4 regions of the Ruegeria sp. HKCCD6119 genome follow, and region 4 is predicted to be linked to each of the others. Evidence: riboswitches for the same ligand, from Rfam matches in the RefSeq annotation. Region 4 holds a riboswitch; each other region holds the start of a gene.

Region 1 (7,955 bases), on a different contig from region 4:
CGCCCCAAACGGTGTGCAGATCAGCGCGCAGGGTCTCGGGCAATTCCGCAAGCGCATCCTGATAATCCCCAAGCGACCACGAAATCCGTGCGTCCAGAAGAGTGTCGGCAATCGGCTCGCCAGTCGCGATGTCATAGCCTTCTTCGTCAAGATCGGACAGCATCGCCTGGGCCGAGGCCAGCGCGTCGAGGCCAACCGCATGGGCCATCTGCCAGTCTTTGCCGGGATAGGTGGACAGGACCAACGCAGGAATCTGATCTGCCTTGGGTTTGTCGTTCAGTGCAAGCCAGCCCGATACACGGTCGATGATCGCTTCGATCCGGTCCGGTTCGGGACGGTGTGCAAAGCGCGCGTATTCCAGATGCGGATCGCGTTTTCCGGGTTCCTTGAAAGACGCAACTCCTGCTGAGATCCGTCCATCCACCTCGGGCAGTACCACATGCATGGCAAGATCGGCCGGGGACAAACCGCGTTCCGCCTCGGCCCAGGCTTTGCGGCGCGAGGTGGCGAGAGCGACCTGAAACACCGGCACGCCTGCAGCGTCCAGAGGCGACGTTCCCGACGCGCCTTTTCCCGAAAACGAAGTGGCGTTGACAATGGCAGATGGGTTCAGCGCAACAACCTGTTCCCGCAACCATTCGGCGGCTACAGGCGCCTTGAGAGACGGGGCAAACAGGCCCACCGCCGCGTATCCACGGGCGCGCAGGCTGCGGATCAGGGCTGCGATCGGGGCGGTGTCTGCCGAGGTCAGGTAAGCGCGGTAAAAGGTGACGAGGATTCGTTTAGTCTTGCCTTCGAATGCGGTTTCCACCGGGATTACGCCGCGATCCGGACACCACACGCCACTTTCGGGCAAGGTCTTGGCGCCCATCACCGGACCGGCATAAAGCCCCGCCGCCAAAGCCATCTGCGCCAGCGCGGCCTGTGCCGCGACCTCGCCGCCGGTATCGCACAGATGCGCCAGACGCCGCAGGGTCGAGACCGGCAGGGTGGAATAGTCATCCAGCCGCGTGTCCTCGCGCCCGTCGGCGGGCAGCACCGCCAGTGCGATGCCCTTGGCCTGCGCCAGCGCCAGAACCTGCTGCAACCCATAAGCCCAGTAGGGCATCCCGCCGATCAGACGGATCAGAATGCCCTTGGCGCCTTGAAGCGTCTGTTCGACATAGGTATCGACCGACAGCGGGTGTTTCAGAGCCGTCAAATTCGCCAGCCGCAGGGTCGGCATTCGCCCTTCCGGTCCGCCACCACGATGCCAGCCCGCCGCGAAAGCGCCTAGGTCGCTGTCCGAAAAGGACAGCACCACCAGGTCCGCCGGGCTCTGGCCCAGATCGGTTGGGGTCTCGGTTTCCTCGAGCCCGTGGCTTTCGCGAAAGACGACGTGCATGGCTTACTCGGCGGCCTCACGCACACCCACGAGGATTTCGCGGATTTCCGCCTCTTTGATATCGTCATGCTCGGCGATGACGACCAGACGCGAACGGCGTTCTTCACCGGGTTCCCACGGGCGGTCATACTGGTGACGCACGCGGGCACCCACTGCCTGGACCAGCAGGCGCATGGGTTTGCCCTGAACGGCGGCATACCCTTTGACGCGCAGGATGTTCAGTTCATTGGCCAGGCGTTCGATATTGGCGACCAGTTGGGCCGGATCGGTCTGCTCGGGCAGCTCGACGATGATGCTTTCGAAATCGTCATGCTCGTGATCGTGATGGCCGTCGTGATGCGAGGGTCGGGCGTCCATGTCATCCTCGGCGGCGGCTTCCAGACCCAGCACAACGCGCACGTCCACGGCACCTTCGGCCACTTCGACGACGGGCAGGGGGCGCGGCGCCTCGGCGGCGATGATCTCGCGCGCTTTGGCCACGCCTTCTGGGCCGGCGAGGTCGGGCTTGGTCAGCAGGATGATGTCAGCGCAGGAGATCTGATCCTCGAACACCTCGGACAGGGGCGTTTCGTGGTCGATCGAGTCATCGGCCATGCGCTGCGCATCCACTGCTTCGACATTGGGCGCGAAGCGGCCTGCGGCCACGGCCTCGGCATCGGCCAGGGCGATCACGCCGTCGACGGTGATCTTCGAGCGGATGTCAGGCCAGTCGAATGCCTTGAGCAGCGGTTTCGGCAGGGCCAGACCGCTGGTTTCGATCAGGATGTGATCCGGGCGTGGCTCCAACGCCATCAGGGCCTCGATGGTGGGAATGAAATCATCTGCCACGGTGCAACAGATGCAGCCATTGGCCAGTTCCATGATGTTTTCCGCCGGGCAATCAGGAATGGCGCAGGATTTCAGGATGTCGCCATCGACGCCTACATCGCCGAACTCGTTGACCACGACAGCAAGGCGCTTGCCCTGTGGGTTCTGCATCAGGTGACGCACCAAAGTGGTCTTGCCCGAGCCCAGAAAGCCGGTGATCACTGTGACGGGGAGTTTTTCGAGGTTCGACATGTCAGGCTCCAATGGGGGGAATGCGCGAGGCACAGTTCTTGCGAAAATGTTCGGGGCGTTCGCGCCATTTCACCAAACCATCTTCGGTGGCCAGATACTTGGTCGCGCCGTCGACGATGACGTCGACATGATCTGTTTCGTTCAGGTTTTCATACACGAAGGTCCAGCGGCCCGGCCCGCGCAACACGATCGAACAGCCTTGATCACAGTTTGACAGGCATTCAACGGCTTTCAGGGTGACACCGTCGGGCAGGTCCGCCTGTTCCAGAGCCTTGTGTAACAAAGCGCCCGGGCGTTGCGTGTCATCTTCCACAGGCAGGCCGCGACGGCAGGTGGTACAGACCAGCAACTCGACTGGTGCGGTATCGGTCATGTCTCTCATCCCCCCAAATCCTCTTCGCGGGGGACGGGGTTTCATGCGGGCCACGAATGGTCATGGACCCGACACCGGAACACCCCGCCCGGTTTCAACTTCGGTTGTTGGCAGGTCTCCCGGCTTGCGGATGCCAGAGGCGGGCCTCTGTCGGATGTCCCGCCTTCCCGGCTTTCGGGCCAGTGGCATTGGGCATCCTCTCCGTTCACGGTCGCGGGGGCGGCTGCGTTTGGCGGCAAGACCGTTGACGCATTCCCTTTTCATCGGCTGTCACCGACACCAACGAAAGGGACATGCGGCACCGCTGGCCTGCTTGTCAAGCGAGTCGCGCGCAACAATGATGCAGAGGCATGGAAAGCGACCTGTGGGCGTCGATGGGCGGCATGGCGTGCCGGGCTCCAGCCCGAGATGGGCCGGGCGACGAACAGTATGTTAGCAAGGGGCGTAGACTATGGTGAACGGGTGCCTTGACTGAACGTGTCAAGATGATGGGAAAGACCACCGAACACCCCGGATCCTCTTGCGCTAATAGATGACGTTGATCATGAGCAGCGAGACGACCAGAAACAGCGCCGTCATTATTCCGCCGGAGCGGACGAAATCCATCACCTTGTATCCGGCCGGACCCATGATCAACGCGTTTACCTGATGGGTTGGGATGATGAAGCTGTTCGAGGTCGATATGGCGACCGTCAGGGCAAAGACGGCCGGGTTTCCACCCGCCGCCACCGCAATCGATACTGCCAGAGGCACCAGCAGGACCGTGGCCCCCACGTTGGACATGACCAAAGAAAAGGCCGTCGCCAGAATGGCGATGCCGGTTTGCAACGACCAGAGCGGCCAGCCGTCCAGAATTATCATGATCTGCTGGGCGATCCACGCGGCCGTGCCTGTGTTCTGCACGGCTTGTCCCAAAGGTATGAGGCAGGCGAGCAGGAATACGGTGTTCCATCCGACCGCGCGGTACGCCTCGTCCACGCTGAGCACACGGGTCAGCATCATGCCCACCGCGCCGGTAAGAAGACAGAGTGAAAGCCGGACGTCCGTGAACAGGATCAACGACAGCGAAATGGCGAAGAATGCCAGGGCCCAGCCGACTTTTTGCGGCCTCAGCTCGTCCTGAGGAAAGTCTGTCGTCACAACGACGAAATCCGGATCTCGTTTGATCCGCATCAGGTTGTCCCATCTGGTATGGGCCACAAGCATGTCGCCCGCCTGAAACTTTTCGAGCCCGATCTGAGTGGATTCGTGATCCTCGGTCTCGACATGGCTCAGCGTCTCTTCGCCGCGGTGAATGGCCAGCAGCGACATCCCGTAGGTCTTGCGAAACAAAAGCTCGCGGGGGCATTTGCCGATCAGCTTGCTGTCAGGCGTGATGACCACCTCGGCCACGCCTGCATTGGTTGGGGCGAACTCTTCGACGAAAATGTCCAAGTCCGGAAGAACGGTCAGCCCGTATTTCTCGGCGAACTTCTCGACCTCCCAACGGCGGCCGACGATGGCCAGCCGACACGGCGCTGCAATTTCCGCTGTCAAAACCTGAACCATCGAGGTTTTGCCGCGATAGAAGGTTGAAATGATGTACAGGTGGTTTTCGTGGTTGATGTCGGCCAGAATCTCGCCGACCAGGGGGCTGTCCTCGGGCACCACGACTTCGAACACATCAGCTTTGAGGCCATAGACCCTTTGCAGGTATTCCTGTGTCCCTTGTCCGGTACCCGTATTGTCAGGTCCTTCAGCCTCGGGCAAAACCCAGCGTCCCAACAGCAGAAAGTAACCAATTCCCGTCAGGATCAGAACCGCACCGATCGGCGTGACCGAGAACAGGCCGAAGGGCTCCATTTTTTGAGAGGCCGGCAGACTGTCATTTGCCGTCAGGATCAGATCGTTCAGCAGGATAAGAGGAGACGACCCCACCATTGTCATTGTGCCGCCCAAAATGGCGCAGAATCCCATTGGCATGAGCAGGCGCGACAGCGGTATGCCTGACCGTGTGGAAATTCGGCTGACAACCGGCAGAAACAGAGCAGCGGCGCCGACATTCTGCATGAACGAGGATATGACGCCAACGGTGCCGGAAATGATTGGTACAACCCTGCCTTCGGATTTGCCGCCGTATTTGAGTATGACGGCAGCCACCTTGTTCATGATCCCCGTCTTGTCCAGACCGGCCCCGACGATCATGACCGCAATGATCGAGATGACGGCATTGGATGCGAAGCCGTCGAACAGAAGGGTGACATCCGCCAGATTTTCCAGCCCGGGCGCGTAGCTGAGCAAGCCTATGAGAACCAGAACCAATATGGCGGAAAGGTCGATCCTTATGATCTCGGAAACGAACAGAAAAACGGTGAAAGCCAGAAGGGTGCAAACGACCCCCATCTCGAAGGTGAAGGCAATATGTTCCACAATACGTCCAGAACTTTTTCTTTGTTAGAGTCCTAGTTCATCTCTCCCGACTTGTCATGAAGTTTCGTTTTTCGGCGATGTTGAGACATAATGTTGCTCAATGGTTGCTGTGGGAGCAATGCTTTCGGGAACCCCGTTTGACGAACACGTCAGAAAGAAGGATTGACCAAATTGCATGAAGAAACCAGCACGTTTCGTACCGGCGCGATGCCGTTCCAACCAGGTCGAAGCAGCACAGGTAATGGCGGGTCAATTTTAGCCACGAACAACAGACAATCCGACAGCTTTGTTTGCAGTACCATTCTGCCGCCGCCTGAACCGCGCAAAAGGCCGGCTTGGCCGTCCCTGATCGCAAACTGCGCACAAGAATGGTTTACACCTAAACGGGCCGGACAAATAATTCAGGTCACCAATTCTGATCATTTCGAGGTGAAGATGCCAAGGAAGTACGGCGGGGTGTTGCCTGAACGCAAGCTGGCGGCATATGCCCAGAATGCTCGCTGTCGGATGGAACAGAAGAAGATCGCAACACGAAAAATCCAATAGTTGGTTGGATATTGAACCTCGAGGAGGGAAAAAGTATCGCAAGTCGTTGGGGGTATTGGAGGCGAGTACCGGAATCGAACCGGTGTACACGGATTTGCAATCCGCTGCGTCACCACTCCGCCAACTCGCCTTTTCAAGTAAAATCAAATACTTGCCGTGGTGTGCGTGGGGTTTTAGCAGCTTTCCCAAGGGGCGTCCAGAGGATTGCGCGCATTTTTGACGACCAGATTGAAATTTGCCGAAGCCCGCAACCGCAAACGCACAGGTGCAAGGGGGTTGCGTCAACAGGGCCGTTGCTGGGCGTTTCAGGATGTGGCAAAAGCCGGGTAACTTTGGGAATGACTCGAGAGATCCTATGACAGATTTCGCTGCCCGGCGCCGCACTATGGTTGATACGCAAATCCGGCCTTCGGATGTTACAAAGTTCCCGATCATTGAGGCGATGTTGAACGTCCCGCGCGAAAACTTCGTGCCTGACGCACAGCGTGAGGCCGCCTATGCCGACAGTGTGATCGATCTGGGCAACGGGCGCTGTATGCTCGAACCGAGAACGCTTGCTAAAATGCTGGATGCGCTCAACATTTCGAACGACGAGATGATTCTCGATATCGGTCCGGCGACGGGGTATTCCACTGCGGTTGCCGCGCGTATGGCGCAGTTGGTTGTTGGTGTGGAAAGCGACGACTCGCTGGCGTCCGAGGTGCAAAGCCTATTGGCTGAGGCCGATGTGGACAATGCCATTATCCACGTCGGTCCTTTGGAGCAGGGTGCGGCTGAGCACGGCCCTTACGATGCGATCATGGTGCAGGGCGGTGTTGAACGGATTCCCGACGCCCTGTTGGATCAGCTCAAGGAACATGGCCGGATTGCATGCCTGTTTGTTGAAGGCAATCTTGGAACTGTGCGGATCGGTCGAAAGACCGGAGGCCGGGTCAGCTGGAGGGATGCCTTCAACGCCAGTGCACCGATACTAGAGAGCTTTTCGGCGGAGTGTGCATTTTCGCTATAGTTCGCCGATAGATTCTGCTGGCGCCTTGATTAGTTGAAAAGAAGACCGCAAACTGCCTTCAGGGCAGTGTAATTTCGTTTGAGAGGATTTCGGTATGCGTGGTTCAGCGACAGGCAAGCTGGTCAGGGCATTCGCAGTGACCGCAGGACTTGCCATCAGCGTTATGCCAGGGCGTCCGGCGTGGGCTGACAACATAACAGACGCCTTCATCGGCGCGTATAATACAAGCGGCTTGCTGGAGCAGAACCGGGCGCTGCTGCGCGCGGCAGATGAAGACGTGGCAATCGCGCTTTCTGCATTGCGGCCAATCATCAACTGGACTGTACAGGTCAGCCAAGATTATACCCGGTCTCGGACCAACAATGTGGTCACAACGACCGAGCCGTCCCGGTTTTTCACCGGGCTGAGGCTTTCCCAGCTTCTGTATGATGGTGGCGCCTCGGTTCTGGGCAAACAATCTGCGCAGGAAACGGTTCTGTCGACCAGACAAACCCTGATCGACATTGAGCAACAGGTGCTTATCCGCGCTGCAAATGCTTACCTGGGCGTTCTGCTACAGGAAGAAACAGTCGCAATTCGCCAGAACAACGTGGATGTTTCGGCGGAAGAGCTTCGCGCATCGAATGATCGCTTCGAGGTTGGCGAAGTGACGCGCACGGACGTGGCGCTTTCCGAAGCGCAGTTGGCAAGTTCTCAAGCTGATCTGGCTGTCGCTCGTGGTGAACTGAGCATCGCGCAGGCTGAGTATGTCAATGCGGTCGGCAAGGCGCCAGGGAGGACGGCCGGTCAACCCAGCCTGCCCAATCTTCCACGGAGCGAGGCAGAAGCGATCAGCCTCGCGCAACGCAACCACCCGGCGATTCTGTCGGCGCAGCATCAGGTCCGCGCTTTTGATCTGATTGTACAGCAGCAGCGGGCCAACCTTGGGCCGAATGTCAGTTTGAATGCTGATGCGGGTGTGCGTGAAAGCTATGACAACAACGACTATGTGAATGACGCGACCGTGTCGCTGGACTTTACACAGCCGATCTACGCCGGTGGCCGGTTGGCCGCGAACGTGCGGCGCGCTATGGCAAACCGGGATGCGTCTCGTGCGAATCTTCTGAACGTACAAAAGAATATCACACAGGGCGTTACGGACCGGTATGCAGCGTTCCAGGCAGCCAGTGCCAGCC
Region 2 (7,955 bases), on a different contig from region 4:
CGTGCCAACCGACAACCGCCTTGGCCGATGCGGCCAACTCGGCATCACGAGGCGACAATCGCGCCATGATCCGGCGGAGCTCGGCAAAAACATGCCCTTCAGGCAAGTCCGGGTGCTGCTGTTCGGATCTGTCCACGAACTCTCCCAGGCCGGTCAGATCCAATCCCTCTGCCCCCCAGGCCGAGATATCTGCGGCAAACAGGGGTGCGCCCTCTGCGCTCAGGCCCAAAAAAACCGGTGCTTCGATCACGCCGCCGGGGCCATCGCATACCAGCGGGTGGGTCATCTGCGTCAGGGCAAGCTGATCCAGCGCCGCACCCACGACCAGAAGCTTGCCTCGCCACAACAATATGCACCGCGCAGCAGGGTCGCCCGCCATCTCGGACAGCTTCTCTGAATCCCCACGAAGATGCGCTGCCCGATTCAGGCCCGAGCCGCCGAAAGTCACCTGCTCTGCGTTTTTCATTGGAATTCCTTCTGGTCTTGCGCACAGGGCTGCCATGTCTCAGGCCCTGTTGCAATGGCAATTCAAGGCGCAAAACGCAGGGACACGCCACCGAAAAGCCGCATGGCGGCCCCGGAAAAATCATCTAGACTGCGTTTTGATGATTTTAGCCCATTACCACACTCAAAAGCAGAACAACAAAAGTGAAGCAAACCCCATCGACGCAGGTGCAACCCACAAAAGACCGTGGCTGTATTCGTATTCTTGCCACCTCCGACGTGCATATGCATCTGACTGGTTTTGACTATTACGCGGACACACCGGACCCGACGCTTGGGCTGACACGCACCGCCAGCCTGATCCGCAAGGCCCGACACGAGGCCACAGACGCGCTGGTGCTGATGTTCGACAACGGGGATTCGCTTCAGGGAACGCCGATGGGCGAATGGGCCGTTCGGAACGACAATCCCCACCCGATGATGCAGGCATTCAAGGCGCTGGACTATGATGCGATTGGTCTGGGCAACCATGATTTCGGGTTCGGGCTGCCGACATTGGACAAGACCCTTGCACAAGCCCCGTGCCCGGTTCTGTGCGGCAATCTTCATCGGTCCGGAGAACACCAATCTTGGCAGCGTTTTGCAATCCTTGACCGTGTCGTTAGGGTGGGAAACAAGGATGTGCCCATTCGCGTCGGCGTGTTTTCGGTTCTGCCACCGCAGACAACACGTTGGGAAGAACACAATCTGAACGAAACCGTAGAGGCGGACGACATCGTTGTCGCGGCACGGTCCCTGACGCGTATCTTGCGCGAAAAGGGGTGCGATCTGATCGTGGCGCTCGCCCATTCCGGGCTTGGACACCCGGACGCAGCGACCGACATTGAAAATGCCGTTATTCCCCTGGCCGCGATCGAGGGCATCGACGCTGTCGTCGCCGGGCACACGCACCTGACCCTTCCCGCACGCACCGGCGCGCAAACCCCGAATGTGGATTACGTGAAAGGGCTGGTGCATGGAACGCCGGTTGTCATGCCCGGTTCGGCAGGCGCATATCTTGGAGTAATCGATCTGGCCGTCACCCTAGAGCCCCAGTCGGGGCTGCGTGTTGTCGACAGCCACGCCGAATTGCGCCCGGTTTCGGTGGGCGGCACCGCGATTGGCGAAGATTTGGAAATCGCGCATCTGGTTGAACCCGCACATCAGCAGACCCGTCTGGACATGGCCGCGCCCGTTGCGCGCGTCTCGGACACATTGCACAGCTATTTCAGTTTCTGTGCGCCGGATCGTGGATTGACGCTTGTGTCCGCCGCACAGGCAGCCGCGTTGCGCCCTTTTTTACACGGCACCACGCTTGCAGAGCTGCCGCTGTTGTCAGCCGCGTCGCCGGCCAAATGCGGCGGACGCTCTGGCCCCAGGCACTATACGGACGTGCCGCCTGGTGAAATCTGTCTGCGTCACGTGGCGGACCTGCATGTCTTTCCAAACGAATTGCGCGCGGTTCAGATCACGGGCGCGCAGCTGCTGGAGTGGTTGGAGATGTCAGCCAGCGCATTCAACCAACAATTCCCCGACGCCGAGGCAGAGCTATTCAACCGGGATCGGGCGGGGTACAATTTCGATGTCATCTTTGGCCTGTCCTATCAGATCGACCCGTCGCAACCGGCGCGTTACGATGTCGGGGGGCAAATGATCCATCCCGGCCACAGGCGGGTGCATCATCTGACTTGCGCAGGCCAGGCCGTGCAACCCGATCAGGCATTTGTCGTCGCGCTCGATAATTATCGCGCAAGCGGGGGCGGACATTTCCCGCATGTGTCGTCGGCCCCGGCCATCGATCTGCCCCCGCTGGATATCCGGGACATTTTGCGGGACTACATGACGCACCGCCTGCCACCCGACCCATTGGCCCGGCAACCTTACCCGTTCTCTCTGATGCCGAAATCGGGGGTGACGACCATTCTTCGGACCGGTCCCGGTGCGTTGAAGCATATCGACGAATTGAACAGGTTTGCCCCCAGGATACTGGAACCTGACGAAAACGGTTTTGCACGCATTCGGCTGACGCTCTGACGGGTTGTCTTTTGCCGAAGCCTTCCCTATATCCAAAGTCGAGAGGTTGGCGCGGGCGAGCGCCTCGCCAACCTGGTCAGGTCCGGAAGGAAGCAGCCACAACGAGCCCCGCTTGGGTCGATGTCCAACCTCTCACTTTACGAACCTTGGCCGCAGGAGGGCTTTATGATTGTAGCAAAGATCCTTCGGGCAGCACGGTTCTGACCTCACGGTATCGACTGACTGCCTGAATACATGACCCGGGGATGAGCGATCGCCATCCGTCGGGAGTGCTGTTTCTGACGACAGGCAAACCAATGTTTCTTGCACTTTCGGACCTGGGATGGTCCTCTCACTTTGCCGCGCAACACGCGGCTTATCCTTCCTGCACGCCTTTTCGCATCACTTCCGTTCATCGGGACCGCCTGATAGGGCTTAACCCTGACGGCGAAGTCCCGTTACTGACCCCCGATCAAACGACCGGCAGCTATGCTGTTGGCGATTGGGTTCTCGCCGATGACGACAAACGCGTGCGCCATTTGCTCGACCGGCGCAGCCTGCTGCACCGACGCGCCGCGGGTACAGGCGCCGCGACGCAACTGATCGCAGCCAATGTCGATGTGCTGTTCATCGTCAGCTCGTGCAATGCCGATTTCAAACTGCCCCGGCTGGAACGATATCTGGCGCTCGCGCATCAGGCCGGGTGTTACCCGGTCGTTGTTCTGACGAAGGCCGACAAATCGGCGGACCCCGACAGTTTCTCGGGGCAGGTGCAATCTCTGGATCCGTTCCTGACGGTTCTGGCGATCAACGCGCTGGACCCGGCAGAGGTTGAAAAGGTTCTGTCCTGGTGCCCCAAAAGCCAGACCGGAGCGCTGGTTGGATCGTCGGGCGTTGGCAAGACGACACTTGCCAATACCATGACCGATCAGGATCTCGCCACCTCGGACATTCGCGAGGATGACGCGCGGGGCCGGCACACGACGACCGCACGCGCATTGCACCGGATGCGCAACGGTGGCTGGTTGATCGATACACCCGGAATGCGCGCGTTGCGCCTGCTGGACGCTCGGGACGGGATCGACGACGTTTTCTCGGACCTTGCCGAGTTGAGCCGGGACTGCCGTTTTTCGGATTGCCAGCACAGCTCCGAGCCCGGATGTGCCGTGCAAAAGGCAATAAGCCACGGCACGCTTGATCCGGCTCGATTGGACCGGTGGCGCAAGCTTCGGCGCGAAGATCAGCGCAATTCTGAAACCGTCGCGCAGTCCCGGGCGCGGGACAAAGCGTTCGGCAAGATGGTCCGTGGCGTCATGAAGGAAAAGAAACTTCGCAACCGGTGATCGTTGGACGGTGCCCGGCCCGTCCTGCGCCGCGTCTGATCAAGCGATCAGTCGCGGCCAAACCGCTGCATTGCGCCGGGCAAATGCTCCGATATGACCAACCTCGGGCAACCCGAAATCGGCAGGGCTCAGCAGGTGGCGGTTGGCATCGGGGCCGTAAAGATCCGCAAGCCGCCAAACCGCTTCCGGCGGCACCATCTGGTCGTCCTTGAAGGTGTACAAATCCACGGGCGTTCCAGAATCCTTCCACTGCGCGGCAGGTAACTCATGCCCGATTTCAGGCACATAGTTCAAAGGCGCCGTACACCATTTGCGCCACTGCCAATAGACCGATGCCGGCAGATCCGAGCCGAACCCGATCGCCTTTCCGGGAAGGTAGCCAAGGGCTCGGGCCAAAAGCGGGGCATGACCATACCAGAACAATCCTGCCAAACCACGATAGGGCCATGGATGGTCGCTTAGGGTTACCAGCCCCGAACACACACAGATCATGCGATCAATCAGATCGATATCCGGCTGCACAGGCCCCAACATCGCGCCGATCGAATGGCCGATGGTCCAATGCTGCGAATCGGGAAACCGTCTGCGCATTTCTGCCCGTGCCGCGGGCATGTCGATCAAGGCCCAATCCGCCATGGTCGCACGCGAATCTTTCAGGCGGCCGGTCAAGGAATGCCCGTAATCGCGATAGTCATAGGTCAGGCAGGCCATACCCCGCTCGGCAGCAAGCCATCGTGCGAAATGACGGTAATAATCGCGCGGCACACCCGTTGCACTGTTCAGCACGACGACGATTTCGGGCGAAGACAGCGGGCTGTACAACCGGGCAGACAGTGTTTTCTGCCCGGACGGAAAGCGAAATTCTTCGGTCATTACCGTTTGCTCTGTGTCCAACATGATCTCTGGCTTTGCGCTTGGTAAATCCGGTTTCCGAACCTCAACGCCCTCGACACTATGCATGAACCAACACCGTATCCAGCATGACCAAGCGTCCGGTCAAAAGATCGGCTTGACTCGATGCGTGCTCAAACGCTAGCGGTTGTGTGATGGTTTCCGGCCTCCACAAGGGGTCGGGATGAAAAGGGAACACGGTGCGGTATTGTCTGGTCATGCAGGCAACAACCAAATCCGCGACTGCCCCCGCAACTGTAAGCGGTAAGCGATGCCGAAACACCACTGGCCCAAAGGCTGGGAAGGTCGGCAAAGCGATGACCCGCAAGTCAGGAGACCTGCCATCGGAAACGAAACCGAAACTCGGGCGGGGTGTCCGGGCAGGTCCTGACGGCATCACGCTGTCCCACCTGTCCCAAATATCCTGTCCACCAAGCGCGGAGGGCGCAGGATGATCTGGAAGACAAAGACACATGAATTCAGTGCAACAGTATGTCAGCGGACGGGCAAAACCTGTCCCGCTTTGGCGCGGCTGGCGCGCTCGATATCCGAAGCCATGGCCCAGGCGACCTCGGCCACAAGTGACGATTTCGAGATTGAGGGCAGCAGCGAGCTGTCACATTGCAGCGAAGGATGTCATGCAATTTTCCGCGCGCAATCAGACCGCATTCGTGTCTTTTGCGGGACGCAGCCCGAAACCGCGATTGAGCCGCTGAACGGCTATGCCGACCTGATCTTCGGAAACACGTTCAGCGCGATGCCATCCGGCGTCGTGAAAACCCCACCCTGCGCGATGATCGAAGTTTCCACGATCCGGCCTCGAAAACCTGCTTGCGCGCCCGCGCAGATTTCAATCTGAGTCCAGACTGACCTGTGCCTGGGCACGCCGAGAGGCCCAGGCCAGTTGCGCATCCGTTTCGACGGCGCAAGGGCGCACCGCCCGCAATCGTTGCAGCGCCGTGTCCGCGCCTTCGCCGCATTCGACCATCAGCCGCAGGACAATCATACCTGACCTGCCACAGCCCCCGCGGCAGTGTACCAATACGCGACCTCCGCCGGACAGCGCGTGCCGGGCCGCGGCGCTGACGGACGGCCACGCGTCATCAATCGCTTTTGTCGGCGCTCCGAAATCTTCGATCGGCAGGTGAACCCATCGGCTGGCGCGGCTTTGAATATCGCTTCCAAATTCCTGCGCCCCGTCCTGAAGCATTTCGACATCCGTCGTCATCGAAACAACAAGCCCCGGCTGCCAGGCTGCGATCATATCCAGATCGCTGGAGTAATCTCCGCCGCGTCCGGGCATCGAGGTCAGCGCCAGCGTTCCGCCACCGACTTGCAGGGCGTAGATCACCAACTGCGACATGAATCCTGTCCTCCCCAAAGAACTCTATACAAAAATGAGCCATTAAATCCGCTGATGCAGTTTAGTGCGAAAGCGACTCGTTTCTAAATCAAAAATCATCGCGCCACGCTGTGGACGCGGGCAACGGTGGCCACTACGCTGTGCCCAAGCACCGAATCCCAACGAGAAGACATGACAGACAGCTCCAGCCCCGCCTATCAGGTTCTCGCCCGCAAATATCGCCCGGAAACCTTTGCCGATCTGGTGGGTCAGGATGCCATGGTGCGCACCCTGAAAAACGCGTTCGCGGCCGACCGGATCGCGCAGGCCTTCATCATGACCGGCATTCGCGGCACCGGCAAAACCACGACAGCAAGGATCATCGCCAAGGGCATGAACTGCATCGGACCCGACGGAACCGGTGGCCCCACGACCGAACCCTGCGGTCAGTGTGAACATTGTGTCGCCATCATGGAAGGCCGCCATGTAGACGTGATGGAGATGGACGCCGCCAGCCGTACGGGCGTCAACGACATCCGCGAGATCATTGACAGTGTCCGCTATCGCGCCGCCAGCGCGCGTTACAAGATTTATATCATCGACGAGGTTCATATGCTCTCGACCAGTGCGTTCAACGCGCTGCTCAAGACGTTGGAAGAACCGCCCGCGCATGTGAAGTTCATCTTCGCAACCACTGAAATCCGCAAAGTCCCTGTCACTGTGCTGTCCCGCTGCCAGCGTTTCGACCTGCGCCGGATCGAACCCGAAGACATGATTGGCCTGCTGCGCAAGATCGCCGAAGCGGAAAACGCCCAGATCGCCGAAGACGCGCTGGCGCTGATCACCCGAGCAGCGGAAGGATCGGCCCGGGATGCGACCTCGTTGCTGGATCAGGCGATTTCGCATGGGGCTGGCGAGACGACCGCCGATCAGGTCCGTGCAATGCTTGGACTGGCAGACCGTGGCCGGGTTCTGGACCTTATGGATATGATCCTGCGCGGCGATGCCGCCGGAGCACTTACCGAGTTGAGCGGCCAATACGCCGAAGGCGCAGACCCGCTGGCGGTGCTGCGCGATCTGGCCGAGATCACGCATTGGGTGTCCGTCGTGAAGATCACGCCTGACGCGGCGCAGGATCCGACGGTTTCTCCGGACGAACGGACCCGGGGCCAACACATGGCCGAGGCTCTGCCGATGCGGGTTCTGACCCGGATGTGGCAAATGCTGCTGAAGGCGCTCGAGGAAGTCTCGGCTGCGCCCAACGCCATGATGGCCGCTGAAATGGCCGTTATTCGCCTGACCCATGTGGCGGATTTGCCCAGCCCCGAAGAGCTGATCAAACGGTTGCAAGATACCCCGCCACCGCCGCCGGGCGGGCCCAATGGCGGCGTTTCGATATCCCGACCGGGCGCCGGTCCGGCGCCGGCTGGCGCGACCCATCCACCTGCCTACGCGCCGTCCCCTCGCGGTTCCGGTGGCGCACCTGTTGCAGCCCTGGCGCAGGATGCCCAGACGGCCCTTGCCCATTACCCGACCTTCGACCACGTGGTGGAACTGATCCGGACCAATCGCGACGTAAAGTTGCTGGTCGAGGTGGAAAACGGCGTGCGCCTCGTCTCCTATCAACCCGGACGAATCGAATTCACACCCGCCACCCAGGCACCGGCGGATCTGGCGCCACGACTGGGCACTGCCTTGCAACGCTGGACAGGAAATCGGTGGGCTGTCTCGATCGTCTCGGACGGAGAAGCCCCCACGATTGCAGAAGTCAGGGATGCGGCCGAGCTCGCACTGAAATCCGAAGCCGAACAACACCCGTTGGTGCAGGCGGTATTGGCGCAATTCCCAAAGGCGAAAATCACTAGGATCGAAACGCCGGAGCA
Region 3 (7,955 bases), on a different contig from region 4:
GCACACTGACCGCTCAAAAGCGCAATCTGGCGCGTCCGGCTTACTATAAGATGATCGCTGATATTCTGCGGTTTGGCAAAGAAGCCCCCGGAGCCGCCAAGGACGATGACACCACGATTGGCGAATTGGTGGACCAGCTGCGGCTGGGTCACTGGTTCCGGCACAATTATCTGATGCCGATGTGCGGTGCCATCTGGTCCACGCCGGTCGAGTTCGTGGATCAGTTCCCCGCACGCTCTTTGGTACAGTTTTTCCGCAATCACGCTTTGCTGGCAAGTGGTCGCGCAAACCAGCATCAATGGTACACGGTCAAAGGCGGCAGCATAGAGTATGTCCGCCGGATCGACGCAGCCCTTCGTGCGCGGGGGGCAGAAATACGTCTGGCCAGCCCCGTTCAGAATATATCCCGTGACGAGATGGGCATCACCATCCACAGCCAGGGCGCCGTGGATCAGTTCGATGAAATCATCCTGGCCACCCATTCGGACCAGTCGCTTGCCATTTTGGGTGATGGCGCGACCCCCGCGGAAGCCGCTGCATTGGGCGCAATCCGCTACCAGCCCAATATGGCCATATTGCATTGTGACCCAGGTCAGATGCCAAAGCGGCGCGCCTGTTGGTCAAGCTGGACCTATCGATCGCAAGCCGGAGACGTGGGGGTAACCTACTGGATGAACCGGCTTCAGAACATTCCGGACAGTGACCCGCTGTTTGTAACGCTGAACGCTTCATCAGAAATTCCCGCGGAAAAGATCTATGACAAAGTCGAATTTGCCCATCCGGTCTTCGACAAGGCCGCGCTGAAGGCGCAAGGGCAAATCCGCGAGATGCAGGGACAGAACCGAACCTGGTTTGCCGGTGCTTACAACCGGCACGGATTTCACGAAGACGGGATAGCCAGCGCGATGCATGTCGTTGCTCGAATAAATGGTGCCCCGCAAACCATCGGAGCTGATAATGGCATTCTTGGGAAAGACCCGGCCCTATCTGTTGCCGCAGAATAAGGCGATATGGCGCACAGCGTTTCTTGCACTTTCCTTGCTGATCCCCAATGGGCTGATCGCATCGCCGGTCACGGAAGAACTGAACGGTGCCCAACTGCGCGGAACCGCGACGTTCCGGTATCTGGGTTTGCCGATCTATGACGCCAAACTCTATACGCCCAAAGGTGCGCCGTTCAGTTGGAGCGAAGATATCGCCCTGCAACTGACTTATCGCAAGAACATCAAGAAGAAAGCGTTGGTCAATTCGACGCTTGACGAGATGGACCGCATCGGCCGTTCAGCACCGGTTCGCGACCAACTGAACCGGTGTTTCAAAGCCGTGGCAAAAGGGGACAGCTATCTGGCGGTTTCTGATGGTCCCGACAAGGTCAGTTTCTGGTTGAACGGGCAAAAGACGTGCACCATGGCGCATCCGGGCATCAAGCGCAGTTTCATGTCTGTATTCTTGGGAGACAACACGAGGTCCGCGTCCTTCACGCGCAGGCTACAGGGGCGGTGATGCTCTATCCCCGGGTCAGTCTCTATGCGCTGATGCTCGCTGCGGCGGGTATCCCGCTTTATATCCACTTGCCGCGCTTTGCAGCCGTGAACCTGGGTATTGGCCTTGGGGTCATTGGTACGGTGCTGCTGGTGATCCGTTTGGTGGATCTGGTGCAGGATCCGCTGATCGGTTGGGCAATCGACCGATGGCCCGGCGGCCAGCTTGCATTTGCCGCGATGGCGGCTTTGGGGCTGGCGATCGGGTTTCCCCTGCTTTTCAATCTGCCGCAGGGTGCCAGCGTGCCGGAACTGGTCGCGATCCTGATCTTGCTGTTCTCGGCATACAGCCTGGGAACCATCCTTCTGTATGGTCGCAGCGCAACTCTGGCGAAGCGAACCGATCCGAAAGAGCTGATGACACTGGCCGCCTATCGTGAAGGCGGGCAGTTGACCGGAGTGGTCATCGCAGCCAGCGCTCCGGCCCTGTTGGTTGCTTTCGGGGCACACTCCCAAGGCTACCCCGCATTCGGCGCGTTCCTGGGGCTTCTGTCCGTTGTGACCCTGATACTGACGATCCCGATCTGGCGACGCAGACCGATCACCGGATCAGGCCTGTCCTTTGCGGGTCTGGGTCAGGCCGGTGGCTTGCGCCTTCTTGCGCTGGCTTTGGTCAACAGCCTCCCGGTTGCCATAACCTCCACCCTGTTTCTGTTTTTTGTGGAAGACCGGCTGCAACTGCCGGGCAAGGCGGGTCCTTTGTTGATCCTGTTCTTCCTGAGCGCAGGCGCGAGCGTTCCGCTCTGGGCAAAGCTCAGTAACAAAATTGGCCCGAAACAGACTCTGATTATCGCCATGCCGCTCTCGATCGCCGGCTTTATCGGCGCTGCCACACTGAGTTCAGGAAACCTTGCGGGTTTTGCAATGATCTGTCTCGCCTCGGGCGCGGCGTTGGGCGCGGATATGGTCGTGTTGCCTGCGATGTTCTCGATCGTGCTTACCCGGGCCGGGCTGAACGCATCAGCCGCGTTTGGCATCTGGTCCTTCGCTGGCAAACTGGGCCTCGCCCTGGCTGCCTTTTTCACTCTGCCGCTGCTGGAACGCAGCGGTTTCACCCCCGGTCAAACCAATTCAGCACAGGCGCTGGATACACTCAATCTTGCCTATGCGGTGCTGCCCTGCATCCTGAAAGTCGGAGCGTTCGGGATGGTGTTGACCCTGCCCACCGAGGTCACAAGCAAATGAACGCTTTCACCATCATCCTTCTGGTCCTTCTGACCGCTGTCTTCATCCGTGCAAGGCTGCTGAGCTTTCGCGCGCAATCGCCGTCCGATTACAGTGGCACCGGGCCAGATTTTTCCCTGAAAAAGCACCTGAACGGAGAGATCTTGTCCGAGGGCCTGATCTATGGCCCCAACGGCAAAATGTCGAACAGCTTTGTCGCGCGCATGTCCGGCGAATGGCAAGGCAACTCGGGCACGCTGACCGAGTACTTCACCTATTCCAACGGAAAACAGATGACCCGCAAATGGTACCTGACGCTGGGAACTGGCAACACATTCACGGCAATGGCGGATGATATCGTGGGCGAAGGTCGGGGCATTATCTCGGGGTCCACGGTGAAACTGACCTATCGTATCATTCTGCCAGATGACGCTGGTGGACACACACTGGATGTCACCGATTGGATGTACCTGACAGAAACCGGCGTCATCATGAATCGGTCCGAGATGCGCAAGTTTGGCGTCAAGGTCGCGGAACTGATCGCCACAATGCGTCCAAGCCCCAGATCGAAACCGATGCATCCAAGTGGGTCAAACGGGTATGACGCGACTTTGGAAGGGAAGCCGTTGCAATGATCACCTTTCGCTCTTTCATCGCCTGCATTGCCATCGCAAGCCTTACACTTCTGGCGGCCTGCTCCAGCAAACCGAAGGTACCAAAAACGTTTCTGTCGGACCGGCAGTTGAACCTGGAAGAGTTTTTTGAGGGTAAAACAGTGGCCTACGGTCAGTTTCAGGATGTTCTGGGAAATATCCCCCGCAGATTCACGGTTGATATCGACGGAACATGGGACGGCGAAACCCTGACCCTGGTCGAAGACTTCGTCTACGACGATGGCGCGACGGAACAACGCATCTGGACATTGACCAAAACCGGAGAGGATACGTGGACCGGTACGGCGCCTGGCGTGCTGGGCACCGCCAGCGGGATTGAACGCGGGGATACGTTCAACTGGAAATACAAGATCGACCTGCCGATCAAGGACGGGACCATGCGTGTCAAATTCGACGACTGGATGTGGCTGCTGGATGACGACCGTCTGCTGAACCGCGCGTATGTCTCACGCTATGGCGTCCGTCTGGGTGAAGTCATCCTGTTCTTCGAGAAGAAATAGGGCCGTCAGGCCCGGTTTCATCACAAAAGTCAGTAGAAAATAAACTCGTCCACCAATGCTGTCGTTGATCCCTTGACCTCACCGGCCGTGTTTGCCCTTGGCCCGTCCGAGGCTGCGCCCTCGGCGCGTTCGCCGCCCTCGACCTTCAAGCGCGCGCGTTCTATCTGCCCCCAGAGGAAAAACAGACCATCCCGTTTTCCCATGAGGCGCGAAGGAACTGTTGTCCGCAAAACACCTGTTTTCGGTTTTGGCATCTGCTCTCTTACTGCCTCCGGTGTTTTCCACCATTTTCGGAAAACGTAATGGTTTTTCCCGAAAAAGACAATTTTTTATGGACAAAATGAGGTTTTCTACCGTCCGTTGACAGGATGGACTGACAACTCTCGCATGACGGATATTCGCCTTCTTCACCTGCCTCATGGCAAGCCAGCACTATCCCAAACGGATCAACTTCACCCAAAAGGGTTTGCTGCAAACCTCCTTCACTTGGCCTGACTCTCTCTTTTCCAGCCATGCTCAGGCGACGTGCAGCGTTTCGTTTCTGAGCAGAGCAGCCGGGCTTTCGCTGTCACGGCTGGGGGACAATTTGACGGCGCGGATGTCAGACGTGGCCGCATCCATCGCAAAGCCCACTGGCCCCTGCAGAACGCCGTGCTGGCGGGCTTGCCATGCCCCTGTGCCAAGGACCGTGATCCCGGCGCCGTCCACTCAGCCGGAAAATTTCCATGTCTGTTTTGAAACCGGAAATGTCGCAAGCATTTCAGCGCCCAAGCAGGTAGAAAGTAGGCTGCCATCGTGAGGTGCCGCTGTTTGATTCTCAGACCGCGGAGAATTGGGAAGCCGGTGGAATTCCGGCGCTGCCCCCGCAACGGTAAGGAAGGTCAGGTTCGACAATCAACCACTGGGACGAGGATCCCGGGAAGGTGTCGCAACCGGGTGCAAGCCCCTTTCAAGTCCGGAAACCAGCCTTGCAGATATGTCAAACCGCGGGTGGCGGTGGGGGCACGGGTTTCGGACGTGGTCCTCGCGCGCCTCCGGACGGTTCCTCCCTGTCATCTGCCCAAGCAATGCCGCGGGGCGCGGCAGGAGAGCCAGAAGTGAACAATGTCCAAAACCTGTTGGCGCGTCGAATCCCGGGCTATGCTCTGGAACGGGCCTTTTACACCGACCCCGAGATCTTTCAGACCGACCTGGAAACCATCCACTATCGCGAATGGCTCTTTGCCATTCCGGCCTGTGAACTGCTGAAAGCCGGCGACTATGTAACGTACAACGTGGGTGCCTATCGCGTGATCATCGTGCGCGGCGCCGACAACCAGATCCGGGCGTTTCACAACACCTGCCGCCATCGCGGCTCGATCATATGCAAGGCAGCAAAAGGCAACGCGCCGAAGCTGGTTTGCCCGTATCACCAATGGACCTACGAGCTTGACGGCTCTTTGCTGTGGGCCCGCGACATGGGGCCGGAGTTTGATCCCAGACAGCATGGTTTGAAGACGGTTCATTGCCGCGAGCTTGCCGGGTTGGTCTATATCTGTCTGGCGGATGTCGCCCCGGATTTTGACACGTTTGCCAATATCGCGCGCCCGTATCTTGAGCCGCATGATCTTGCGAATGCCAAGGTCGCATTCGAAAGCTCAATCATCGAGAACGGCAACTGGAAACTGGTCTGGGAAAACAATCGCGAGTGCTATCACTGCGGCGGCAACCACCCTGCGCTGTGCCGGACCTTCCCTGATGATCCGGGCGTGACGGGGATCGAAGGCGGTGAAACCCCAGCCTATATGCAAGCCCATTTCGACAGGTGCCAGTCAGCGGGTATGCCATCGCAGTTCTATCTGCACGAGGACGGCCAATTCCGTCTGGCGCGGATGCCGCTGAAAGAAGGCGCCGAGAGCTATACGATGGACGGGAAATCCGCCGTGCGCCGCTGGTTGGGCCGGTCGCCCTTTGCGGATGCGGGATCGCTTTTGAAGTTCCACTATCCGACCACGTGGAACCACTTTCTTGCCGATCACTCGATTGTTTTCCGTGTTACGCCGATCAGCCCGACAGAGACCGAGGTCACGACCAGATGGCTGGTCAACAAGGATGCGGTTGAAGGCGTTGACTACGACGTGAAACGCCTGACCGAAGTCTGGGTCGCCACGAATGACGAAGACCGTCAGGTGGTCGAGGACAACCAGCAGGGCATCAACAGCCCGGCCTATGTGCCCGGCCCGTATTCAGCCATTCAGGAATCCGGCGTACTGCAATTCGTGGATTGGTATTGCAGCACAGTGTCGGCCCGCCTGACCCCTGACTACATGGCGGCGGAGTAAGTCTGATGAAAGATCTGGACACGCTTTCATCAGCCGTTTGGCAGGATGGAGAGATGCTGGAATGTGTTTCGGTCGTGCCCGAGATGCCGAACACCGCCAGCTTTTCGTTCCGGGCCCCCTCTGGGGCGCAGTTCGCCTATCACCCCGGTCAGTTCCTGACGCTCGAGATTCCGGCGCCCGGCCAGCCCGGGGGAGTCGTGTATCGCACCTACACGATCTCATCGTCGCCATCGCGGCCGCGGTCGATCACCATCACCGCCAAAGCGCAACCCGACAGTATCGGCACGCGCTGGATGCTGGACAATCTTCAACCCGGCATGCGGCTCAAGGCCATTGGGCCTGCGGGCCTGTTCACCAACGCACTGAGCGATGCGCGCAAGTTCCTGTTTATCTCGGCTGGCTCAGGCATCACACCGATGATGTCAATGACCACCTGCATGTGGGACGAAGGCCGCGATCTGGACGTTGTCTTCATCAACTGCGCCAAGCGGCCATCCGAGATCATCTTCCGCCAGCGCTTGGAACAGATGGCCAGCCGCACGGATGGTTTGGACCTGAAGTTCGTGGTGGAAGAGCCGGACCGCTACCGCCCATGGACGGGATATCAGGGGCAGTTCAACCAATTGATGCTGGGCCTGATGGCGCCGGATTACCTTGAGCGCGAAGTCTATTGCTGCGGTCCCGAGCCCTTCATGCAAGCGGTGCGCGACGCGCTGGCCGGTCTTGGTTTTGATATGGACAACTATTATCAGGAAAGCTTCGGCGCGCCGGTGGAAACCGAGGCGGATCAGCCCGAGTTGGATGACGTTGTTCTGGACGACGACAGCAGCGCCGAAATCCTGTTCGCGACCTCGGGCGTGACGGCCAAGGTTGCCGAGACCGACACGGTGCTTGCCGCCGCCCGCTCGGTTGGCCTGAACATTCCGTCAGGCTGTACCTTCGGCGTGTGCGGTACCTGCAAGGTCAAGAAAACCGCTGGCGAGGTCCACATGGTCCACAACGGAGGGATCTCGGAAGACGACATCGACGCGGGGTACATTCTGGCCTGCTGCTCGAACCCGATCGGCAAGGTCGAAGTCGAGGTTTAGGCGCTTCGCATCCCGATCAAAGCCGCAGCGTGGCTGACACCCGCTGCGGCTTTCGGCGCGTTTTTTCTGCCCGTTGCAGAATCCGGGCCGGATTGGGTTGCCGGACGTCCGGCCCTTTCAGAACTTTGCCATCTTCACGCAGAACCAGCTGCCCGTCTGCTCTGGGTTTCGACATGTGCGAGGCGTGGACCTCTTCCATCGCATCCCGCTTGATACCATGCTGGCCGAATTCGAGATTTGTTCCGCCGAGGTCGTGTTGGATGGCACAAAGCGTGTCCGGCACCTCGATCAAGCCCGTGGCTTCGACCGTCGTTCACAGCTGGGCCAAACACAAGCAGTTCGCTGTAAGCCAAGATCATAGTCCATGGTGTCAGTGGACCATAAGAGTGCGAGCTTTCCAAGCTCTCAAAAATCATCACCCGCAACCAATTGCAACTAAATGAAAAATAGGCCTCGAATTTCGTTGGGACCAAAAGCATGCGAATTTGACACAAAAGTATGCGAGAACCGCCTCTCCGAAAAAGAAAAAAGCCCGCAACAGATGCGGGCTTTCTCACTGCTCAGATTGAAAATCTACTCAGGTGGTTGCGTCTTGTTCCAAAGCTCAAACATCTTTTTGGCTAGGGTCAGGACCCATTGATTTTCAGCGAGCGGCATGATTCACGGC
Region 4 (7,955 bases):
GGGCATTGAATTCAAACAGGATGAAAGCCCGGTGACGCAGGCCGACAAGGCAGTTGAGGCAGAAGTACGTACCTACCTGAAACAGCATTTTCCCGGACACGGCATCTTTGGCGAAGAGCACGGGCAAGAAGCAGGCGACGGGCGTCATATGTGGGTGATTGACCCGATTGACGGAACCCGTTCGTTTCTGTCCGGCCATCCTTTGTTCGGGTTCCTTTTGGCGCACCTTGTGGATGGGCGCCCTCGGTTGGGGCTGGTCGGAATGCCGGCCTTGCATGAGACCTATTTGGGTGTGGTTGGTAACGGGGCCAGCCTGAACGGGCGGCCGATAGAGGTGTCGCACACCACGCGTCTGGATCATTCGGTTTTGTATGTGAATGAAGGCGACAAGATTTTTTGCGACCATCCTGACCTGTTCAACCGGTTGATGAATGCAGGGCAGACGCGCCGATTTGCCTATGATTGTTACCCCCATGCCTTGCTTGCTTCGGGCCATGTCGATGCTGTGGTGGATTACGATCTGCAACCTTATGACTATCTGGCGCTTTCACCTCTGATCACGGCTGCTGGCGGAGTGATGACCGATTGGCAGGGGCATGCGTTGACCCTCGATTCAGATGGCGCGGTCGTTTCCGCCGCAACCCCTGAACTGCATGCTGAACTGCTTGACCTCATCAATGCTGAGAAATGAAAGTGTTGCGCAACCTTGGAAAACTAGCTTCCGCGATCAGATTTGAACAAATACAAAAAGACAAAAAGTGATCCTATTGACGTTGTGACGATTCCGACGGGCAACTCCTGCGGGGCCAGAAGAAGGCGTGACAAGATATCGGACAATGTCAGCAGAATCGCGCCCACGATCGCCGAGACGATCAGCAGGTTTCGGTGCAGAGTACCGGCGATGCCGCGTGCAATATGAGGCACCATCAGCCCGACAAAGCCGATGACACCGGCAACTGAAACGAAACTGGCCGTCGCCAAAGCGGCAACGAAAAACATGCTGAACCGCAGACCTTGAACGGGAATACCCAGTGACGAGGCTGTGAAATCCCCGGTCAGCAGCGCGTCAAGCCACCGACTGCGATAAAGTGAATAGCTCAGGATCAGGCCCAGTCCGATCAGGACAAGCGGGAATGTTTCCCATCTTGCCAGTCCCAGGCCGCCAAGCATCCAGAATATCACCGAATGAGCCGCGCGATTGTCGCCAGAGAAAATAAGGTAGTTGGTGATTGCGGAAAACAGAAAGGACACCGCCAGACCAGCCAGGATCAGTTTTTCGGGTGCGCTCGTACGCAAGCCCTGAACCAGCGCCAGAACAATGCCGGACGCGATCAGGCCACCGCAAAATGCTGCCAGCGGCAACGTCCAGATTCCCAGAACATCCCCTGTGACGGTGATCACCAGAACGGCGCCGGCAGCAGCACCCGAGGACAGACCGAACAGAAACGGATCTGCCAGATCGTTTCGCGTCGTTGTTTGCAGAACGACACCAACGACGCCCAGACCCGCACCAATCACGGCGGCAAACAGGGCGCGGGGCAGGCGAAGGTCGAAGACGATCCGGTGCAAGGGCGACATGTCTCCTTCCACCATACCGGTTCCGAGGCCGATGGCCGAAAAGACTTCGCGCACGGGGATTGGGGTGGTCCCATAGACGATCGACAACAGCAAAAGGGCGGTCAGAACAACCGCCCCCAGCACTATCAAACGGCCCAATTGGACCATATCAGTTGGTCTCCGGGTGCATCGCCTGTGCCATCTTCTCGATCGCCTCGATATTTGCCGGGCCGGGAGTCAGCTCTTCGTAACGCAGGCCAATCCAGCGCTCGTTCTTTACCGCGTCCGTTTGTGACATCACCGGGTGATCCTTGAGGAACTGGAAAGTGTCCTCTGCGCCGTTGCCGGACTGATAGTCGAGCAGCACCAGAAATTCCGGGTTAGCCGCTGCCACAGCTTCCCACGACGTGCGGCCCCAGCTGGTATCCAGATCATGAGTTACGTTCTCACCGCCAGCGGCTGCGATCATCGCATCGGGAATGGCGAACTTGCCGGCGGTAAACGGAGCATCGGCCGGTCCGTCCAACAGGAATACCCGCGGCTTTTCCAGATCGGCTGTTTTTGCTTGAATGGCGGACAACTTGTCCTTCCAGCCGGCAACCAGCGCCTCGGCCTTGTCTTCGACCTGCATGACCTTGCCCAGGCGCAGAACGTCATCAAACAACAGGTTCATGCTGGCTTCGGGGCGATCCTCGTCCAGATGCACGCAGCTTTCGGTCAGGATCATGGTCTTGATACCAAAGGGTTCCAGCGTGTCGGGCGTGACATCTCCGCCGGGTTTCATGCCATAGTACCAACCGGCAAAAAACAGATCAGGTTCGACGGCCACAAGGTTTTCAATCGTCGGGTATTTGGGGGCAAGCTCTGGGATGTCGCCGCGCTGAGCATCAAAGTCAGGGCTGGTTTTGTACCAGCCCGAAATCCCGGTAAGTCCCACGATCTCGTCCTGAAGGCCGAGTGCAAAGGCCATATCCGCCATGTTCATATCATGCACGACCAGACGTTCCGGCGCCGAGTCAAAAACCAGCGGTTCGCCGCAATTGTCCACGGTGACGGCTTCCGCTGCCACGCCACCTGCCAAGCCAGCGAAGACAACCACCGGCCAGAGTTTCTGCATCATATGTAAGCTCCTGTTATTATGACAGTTTCCGTTTTCGGATGTCCAGTGCGGGGATCATGCGGCCTTCGTGCTGAAAGCACAGATAATCCACGCCGAATGTCTCACTTACCCGGTCTGGGGTCAGAACTTCGCCAACAGGCCCGAACCCCGTCAGGCGCGTGGCTTTCATCAACGCCACATGGGTGGCGAATTCCGGGATCATGACCAGATCATGGACGATCATGACGACCGTTACCCCCAGATCAGCGACCAGAGACAGCATGTGCCCCTTGGCATCGGGGTCCAGATGGTTGGTTGGCTCGTCCAGAAACAGCAAGGACGGGTTCTGGGCCAGCGCGCGCGCGATGTGCGCGCGCTGACGTTCTCCGCCGGACAGTTGACCCATCGTTTTGTTGGCAAAATGCAACAGCTCGGTCGTCGTCAGCACCCGTTCAAGATCAGCCCTGTGCTGAGTCACCGAATGTTCGCCCTGAATCGGGATTTGCCCCAGCGCAACGTAGTCTTGCAGGCGCATCCGCCCGTCGGGCATTTCCTGCTGCCCGACCACAGCAATGGAGCGGGCACGTTGGCGGGCGGACAGGGTCCGAAGGCTTTGTCCTTCTATCCAAACATCGCCCAACGCAATCCGTTCAATCCCGCACAGCAGTTTCAGCAGAGTGGTTTTGCCGGCGCCGTTCGGCCCGGCGATTGCCAGAATTGATCCTTCTTCCAGACGAAAGGACACATCCTGCAACAGGATGTCGCCATTGAGCGCGTAGTATTCCAAATTCTCTGCAATCAGAAAACTCATGATGACCCCCCGAAAGGTAAAGCGGGAATTCGCGATAAGGTCTTTGCGAAAAGGGCAGGGGGGCGGTCCGAGGCACTGGTCCAGCCGTCGTCGCTGTCGCCGAACTGGATCGCAAATTCGACCAAGGCAGACAGATCGCGGGATGTCGTGATATCGCCAAACAGGTACTGCGCTTTGCCCGGGGCCTGAAATCCGACGGTCATGGCCCGTTCACAACCTGCCATGCAGGCCACCATTCGGGTTTCAAAACCGTCAGGCAACCGGGCATCCAGCGCGTCTTGTGCGGCTTCGGCAGACATCGTCCCCTGACATGTTGAACAGATCAGAACGTAGTGATCAGAATAGCAGGTCATTGCCTTCTCCGTCGTTTGCCAGATGCAGACAGAGGGCACATACCCGGATATTACGCAAACGCGCCATCAAGCCTCCTTCCGAGACGCCCCGCCTCGGGTTGGTTCATAGTGTGATGGCAGGTCTCCTGACTTGCGGGTCGTTGCTTGGCCGACCTTCCCAACCCTTTTGGGTCAGTGGTGAAGTGGCGTCGCTCACCGCTTACAGTTGCGGGGGCAGTCACGGACTTGGCACATTCCAGCGCCGCACCGTGTTCCCATTTTCATCTCTTACGGAACCATCCCGCTCAGCTAGTCCGGCTACGCCTGACTTGTCAAGCGGCAGGCGAAAGGGTGGTGGACGGAATTGCAACGGTTGAGCCAGCGATCCTGCTGCGCCAGCCCGGACCGAACGGTGTCAATAGTCTGATACAAGAAGAAAATCCGGTTCGGTATCTTCCTCAACCTTTGAAAACCGTGGGATTGGCTTTTCAAACACATTGTCCGTTCGGTCGTCATTCACGGTCGATACCTCGCCAATAAGGCAATCACCGCGCTCGGCCCAGAAAGCGTGCCAGATGCCGGGCATCAGAGTTACGCTTTGCCCCGGCTTCAGCCGCAAGTGCTCTTCGGGTTGCAAGGTTACAGGGCAGGCATCGCTTGGGACCGTCACCGGGTTGTCGCGGTCGACGCCACCGTTTGGATCCGACGCATGGATTTCCAGAACGAGATCGCCGCCGCCCCGGTTGATGATGTCTTCTGCCTTGATGATATGCCGGTGCATCGGAGAAAGCTGATTTTCTCTCGAGATCAACAGTTTTTCCGCATAGAGCATCCCGCGCCCGGATTTCAGATCCTTCGCCTCACCATTGCGCAAAGTGAATAGAAACAGTCCAAGTTCATCAAAACGGCCCTGGGCGTAATCGGTAATGTCCCATCCCAGCCCGCGGCTGCGGATCGTTTCGGCCAGAGGGCTGCGCATTTTCTCGGGCGACCAATCCGCAAAGGGTGGCAACACGGCACCGAAGGACTGAATGAACGCCTGTGCCCGGGTCCTGATACGGTTGATTTCGGATCGTTTCATCATGCCGTCCCACAGATCAAAGTTCGTGCGCCCAGGGGGGTTCTGCCCCGGCTCGGGAAACGGTCACGGCCGCCACGTCAGCGCCCAGTTCCATGGCTGCTTGCAGGCTTTCAACCGTCAATCCGCGCAGACCTGACTTGGTCAGATGCCCTGCGCGGCTGAGCTCGGTCAGAACGCCGGCGTTGAACGTGTCACCTGCGCCGATCGTATCGACCACTTCAACGGGCTTCACGGGAACCGAGACTTCGGAACCATCCGCCAGGTAACCGTGCGCCCCGTCGCTGCCACGCGTGACGATGACAATGGAAGGACCCGCCTGCAACAGCACAGACGCTTTCGCGGCTTCGGATTCAGCGCCCGGAATAATCCAATCCAGGTCCTCGTCTGAAACCTTTACGATATCCGCACGCGAGATCATGCGGTTCAAACGCGTCCGAAACCGGGTTTGATCCTTGATGAAATCCGGGCGAATATTCGGGTCCAGCATCACCGCACGGTCGGAACCGTGGCGGTGCAGAAGGGCGGCATATGCATCTGCGCAAGGTTCACACGCAAGGCTGATTCCGCCGAGATACAGGGCAGAGACAGCGGGAAGCTGATCGGGCATGTCCTCGGGCAGCAACATCCGGCCTGCGGTGTTTTCATCAACAAAGCTGTAAGACGCGTGTCCATCCGAGAGCTGCACAAAGGCAAGCGTGGTAGGGCGGTCCGAGATGATGACATGTGTCGTGTCCACATGGCTCGCTTTCAGCGCATCGATCAGTTGCTGGCCGAACATGTCCGATGACAAACCTGTCAGCATCCCAACCGGAACACCCAGACGTCCCATCGCGACGGCAGTGTTCAGAACTGCACCACCAGTATGTGGTACAAAACCAATTGCGCCCGACGCGGTCGGTTCTGAAATCATATCTATCAGCGCTTCACCACAGCACAGGATCATGTCTTGGTCCTTCTTGGTACAGAGAATTCGGTCAGTCTGGTTGCTGTCTCAGCGCGTTCTTGCAGAAGTTGTTTGCGCCGATGATCCCGAACTCTGCCTGTTCAGACACGTAAAGGTTCAGGGAGCGGCGCAAGTCGCTGAAGCGGCCGCCGCCGTTGAACGCATCCTTGAAGTTGTCGCTGAATAGCCAGCGGTTTTTCTCGGCAACGCCGCCGACGAGGAAAACGCCTCCCTCTGGCATCAAGGTGACCGCCAGATCACCCATCAAAGCACCCAGATGGGTGGTAAAAATCTGCGCTGCTTTTTCGGCGACCAGATCGGTGCCGTTGCGGGCATCGTTCAGAATGTCCTTTGCAGAGCGCGCCTGAGTCCGCGCCTGACCGGCTGCCAATTCAACCGCCTGATACAGGATCGGCAGGCCGGTTCCGCTCAGGAACATTTCTGCTTCAAGCGCCAGGCTGTCGCCAAAGAAACAGCCCGGTGCGATGCGACGTGCCGCCTCAAAGATATCAACTTCGTCGCGATGGCGCGGGTACAGGCCGACGTGCCCGCCTTCGCCGGAGACCGTGTGATACCTGCCTTCGGAAAAAAGCAAAGCACCAACACCAAGCCCGGTTCCGGGCCCTACAACCAGCCGTGTGCCAGCGGGCGGCGTCGCCTGACCCTGCAAGACCGCAACATCCGACCGGGTCACCTCGGCCACTGACCACGCCGCAGCGGTGAAATCATTTATGACAAAAGTGCGCTCTGCTCCTGTTGCTTTCGTCAGCTCGGTTTCCGAAAGATCCAGGTTCGCGTTGGTCAACTGAATCGTTCCGTCCCTGACCGGCCCGGCTCCGGCTGCTACGACGGCCTGTGGGTTGGTTCCGATCTCGTCCCTGAGGTCATGGAACGCCTCGAGCAGATCTTCCAATGTCCCCGTCGGGTGTTTCCGAAGATCTGCCAATTCTCCGTTCGTAACAACGCCCAGACGTGTGTTCGTACCGCCGATATCCGCAACCAGGTTCCAATGCTCATGCACGGCACCGAATGGTTGCGCTAACGGCTGAGAGACACTCTGACCCCCGGACAGGGCGGATTTCAGCGCCATGAAAGACGCTTTGGGCGTTCTCGCAAGTGTTTCGAAATCCACGTCCACCAGTCCAAACCTCTTCTCGTACCCGAAGGCCCATTCATAATTGTCCAGCAGCGACCAGACAAAATAGCCATCCACCGGAACACCTTGTGCCAAAGCGTCCAGTACGGCCGCAAGGTGCTTGTCGAGATAATCGATACGATCATCGTCCTGCACGCGCTCCTCACTCGCCATACCGTTTTCGGTGATATAGATTGGCAGGGCGCCCGTATAGTCTTTCCTTGCTCTGACAAGAAAGCGGGTTAGGGCAGAGGGATCGATTTCCCATCCCATCTGCGTTTTGGGTAACGGTCCGGTAACCTCTTGCAGGCTGGGCCAAGCGGTGTCCGCCGGGGCTATCAACTTTCGGGTATAGTAGTTCAACCCGCACCAATCGACTTGTGTGCCGATGGTTTCAAAGTCGTTCTGCCAGCCCTTGGGCAAGTGCGACTCCAACCCCTCCAGGGCTATTTGGGGATATTCCTTGTTGAAAACACCGCCAAGGAAGAACCGGTTGTAGATCGCATCGTAGCGATCTGCCGCAAGCCGCGCATCTGCGCTGTCATCCGCGGGCTCGGACCATTCGAGGTTGAACACGGCACCCAGATTGCTCATCCCAAGACTGCGCATGGTCTGAATGGCCCGCCCGTGGGCCAACAAAACGTGATGCATCGCCCGGGCCGCGGCGCGGATATCGCGCAGACCGGGCGCATGGTGGCCTTCAAAATGGCTCAGCCAACTGACGCACCAGGGTTCGTTGATCGGCGCGGCACTGAACATCCGGTCTCCGATCCGACCCATGATGACCTGTGTATAATCCGCGAACCAATCCGCGATGTCGCGATTGCACCATCCCCCCTGATCCGCAAGCGCTGACGGCAATTCCCAATGATAAAGCGTCACACAGGGGCGGATACCGCGCTCCAGCAGGGCGTCCGCCAATCGGTCATAATAATCCAACCCTGCCTGATTGACCTGACCACGCCCGTCGGGCAGTACGCGTGCCCAGCTGGTTGAA

Evidence for each region. Region 4 has a riboswitch for cobalamin ahead of GS611_RS12670 (DUF1636 domain-containing protein). Riboswitches for the same ligand answer to the same signal wherever they lie in the genome.
Region 1: linked by a shared signal. The riboswitch ahead of GS611_RS06910 (DUF1636 domain-containing protein) and the one ahead of GS611_RS12670 (DUF1636 domain-containing protein) in region 4 are both predicted to bind cobalamin.
Region 2: linked by a shared signal. The riboswitch ahead of GS611_RS19800 (hypothetical protein) and the one ahead of GS611_RS12670 (DUF1636 domain-containing protein) in region 4 are both predicted to bind cobalamin.
Region 3: linked by a shared signal. The riboswitch ahead of GS611_RS16635 (aromatic ring-hydroxylating dioxygenase subunit alpha) and the one ahead of GS611_RS12670 (DUF1636 domain-containing protein) in region 4 are both predicted to bind cobalamin.

The regions. Positions count from the first base shown of each region.
Region 1 is NZ_WVQV01000001.1:1,379,166-1,387,120, reverse strand. It holds gene cobN (cobaltochelatase subunit CobN) at 1-1,384, opposite strand, end outside; gene cobW (cobalamin biosynthesis protein CobW) at 1,388-2,443, opposite strand; gene GS611_RS06910 (DUF1636 domain-containing protein) at 2,445-2,816, opposite strand; cobalamin riboswitch at 2,908-3,115, opposite strand; gene GS611_RS06905 (SLC13 family permease) at 3,342-5,198, opposite strand; gene GS611_RS06900 (hypothetical protein) at 5,388-5,771, shown strand; tRNA gene GS611_RS06895 (tRNA-Cys) at 5,828-5,901, opposite strand; gene GS611_RS06890 (protein-L-isoaspartate O-methyltransferase) at 6,127-6,780, shown strand; gene GS611_RS06885 (TolC family outer membrane protein) at 6,875-7,955, shown strand, end outside.
Region 2 is NZ_WVQV01000015.1:44,214-52,168, forward strand. It holds gene nudC (NAD(+) diphosphatase) at 1-466, opposite strand, end outside; gene GS611_RS19780 (bifunctional 2',3'-cyclic-nucleotide 2'-phosphodiesterase/3'-nucleotidase) at 649-2,517, shown strand; RNA gene ffs (signal recognition particle sRNA small type) at 2,557-2,655, shown strand; gene rsgA (ribosome small subunit-dependent GTPase A) at 2,763-3,839, shown strand; gene GS611_RS19795 (hypothetical protein) at 3,879-4,712, opposite strand; cobalamin riboswitch at 4,870-5,091, shown strand; gene GS611_RS19800 (hypothetical protein) at 5,182-5,589, shown strand; gene GS611_RS19805 (dual specificity protein phosphatase family protein) at 5,581-6,093, opposite strand; gene GS611_RS19810 (DNA polymerase III subunit gamma/tau) at 6,232-7,955, shown strand, end outside.
Region 3 is NZ_WVQV01000008.1:149,914-157,868, forward strand. It holds gene GS611_RS16600 (NAD(P)/FAD-dependent oxidoreductase) at 1-1,004, shown strand, start outside; gene GS611_RS16605 (hypothetical protein) at 958-1,503, shown strand; gene GS611_RS16610 (MFS transporter) at 1,503-2,726, shown strand; gene GS611_RS16615 (DUF3833 domain-containing protein) at 2,723-3,340, shown strand; gene GS611_RS16620 (DUF3833 family protein) at 3,337-3,879, shown strand; gene GS611_RS16625 (hypothetical protein) at 3,909-4,133, opposite strand; partial or broken gene GS611_RS16630 (IS5/IS1182 family transposase) at 4,435-4,587, opposite strand; cobalamin riboswitch at 4,661-4,865, shown strand; gene GS611_RS16635 (aromatic ring-hydroxylating dioxygenase subunit alpha) at 4,947-6,200, shown strand; gene GS611_RS16640 (hybrid-cluster NAD(P)-dependent oxidoreductase) at 6,206-7,288, shown strand; gene GS611_RS16645 (hypothetical protein) at 7,305-7,580, opposite strand.
Region 4 is NZ_WVQV01000004.1:233,664-241,618, reverse strand. It holds gene GS611_RS12690 (inositol monophosphatase family protein) at 1-691, shown strand, start outside; gene GS611_RS12685 (iron ABC transporter permease) at 715-1,725, opposite strand; gene GS611_RS12680 (ABC transporter substrate-binding protein) at 1,727-2,677, opposite strand; gene GS611_RS12675 (ABC transporter ATP-binding protein) at 2,694-3,467, opposite strand; gene GS611_RS12670 (DUF1636 domain-containing protein) at 3,464-3,820, opposite strand; cobalamin riboswitch at 3,918-4,115, opposite strand; gene GS611_RS12665 (D-lyxose/D-mannose family sugar isomerase) at 4,215-4,880, opposite strand; gene GS611_RS12660 (carbohydrate kinase) at 4,897-5,823, opposite strand; gene GS611_RS21170 (ROK family protein) at 5,855-6,913, opposite strand; partial or broken gene GS611_RS21165 (GH1 family beta-glucosidase) at 6,890-7,955, opposite strand, start outside.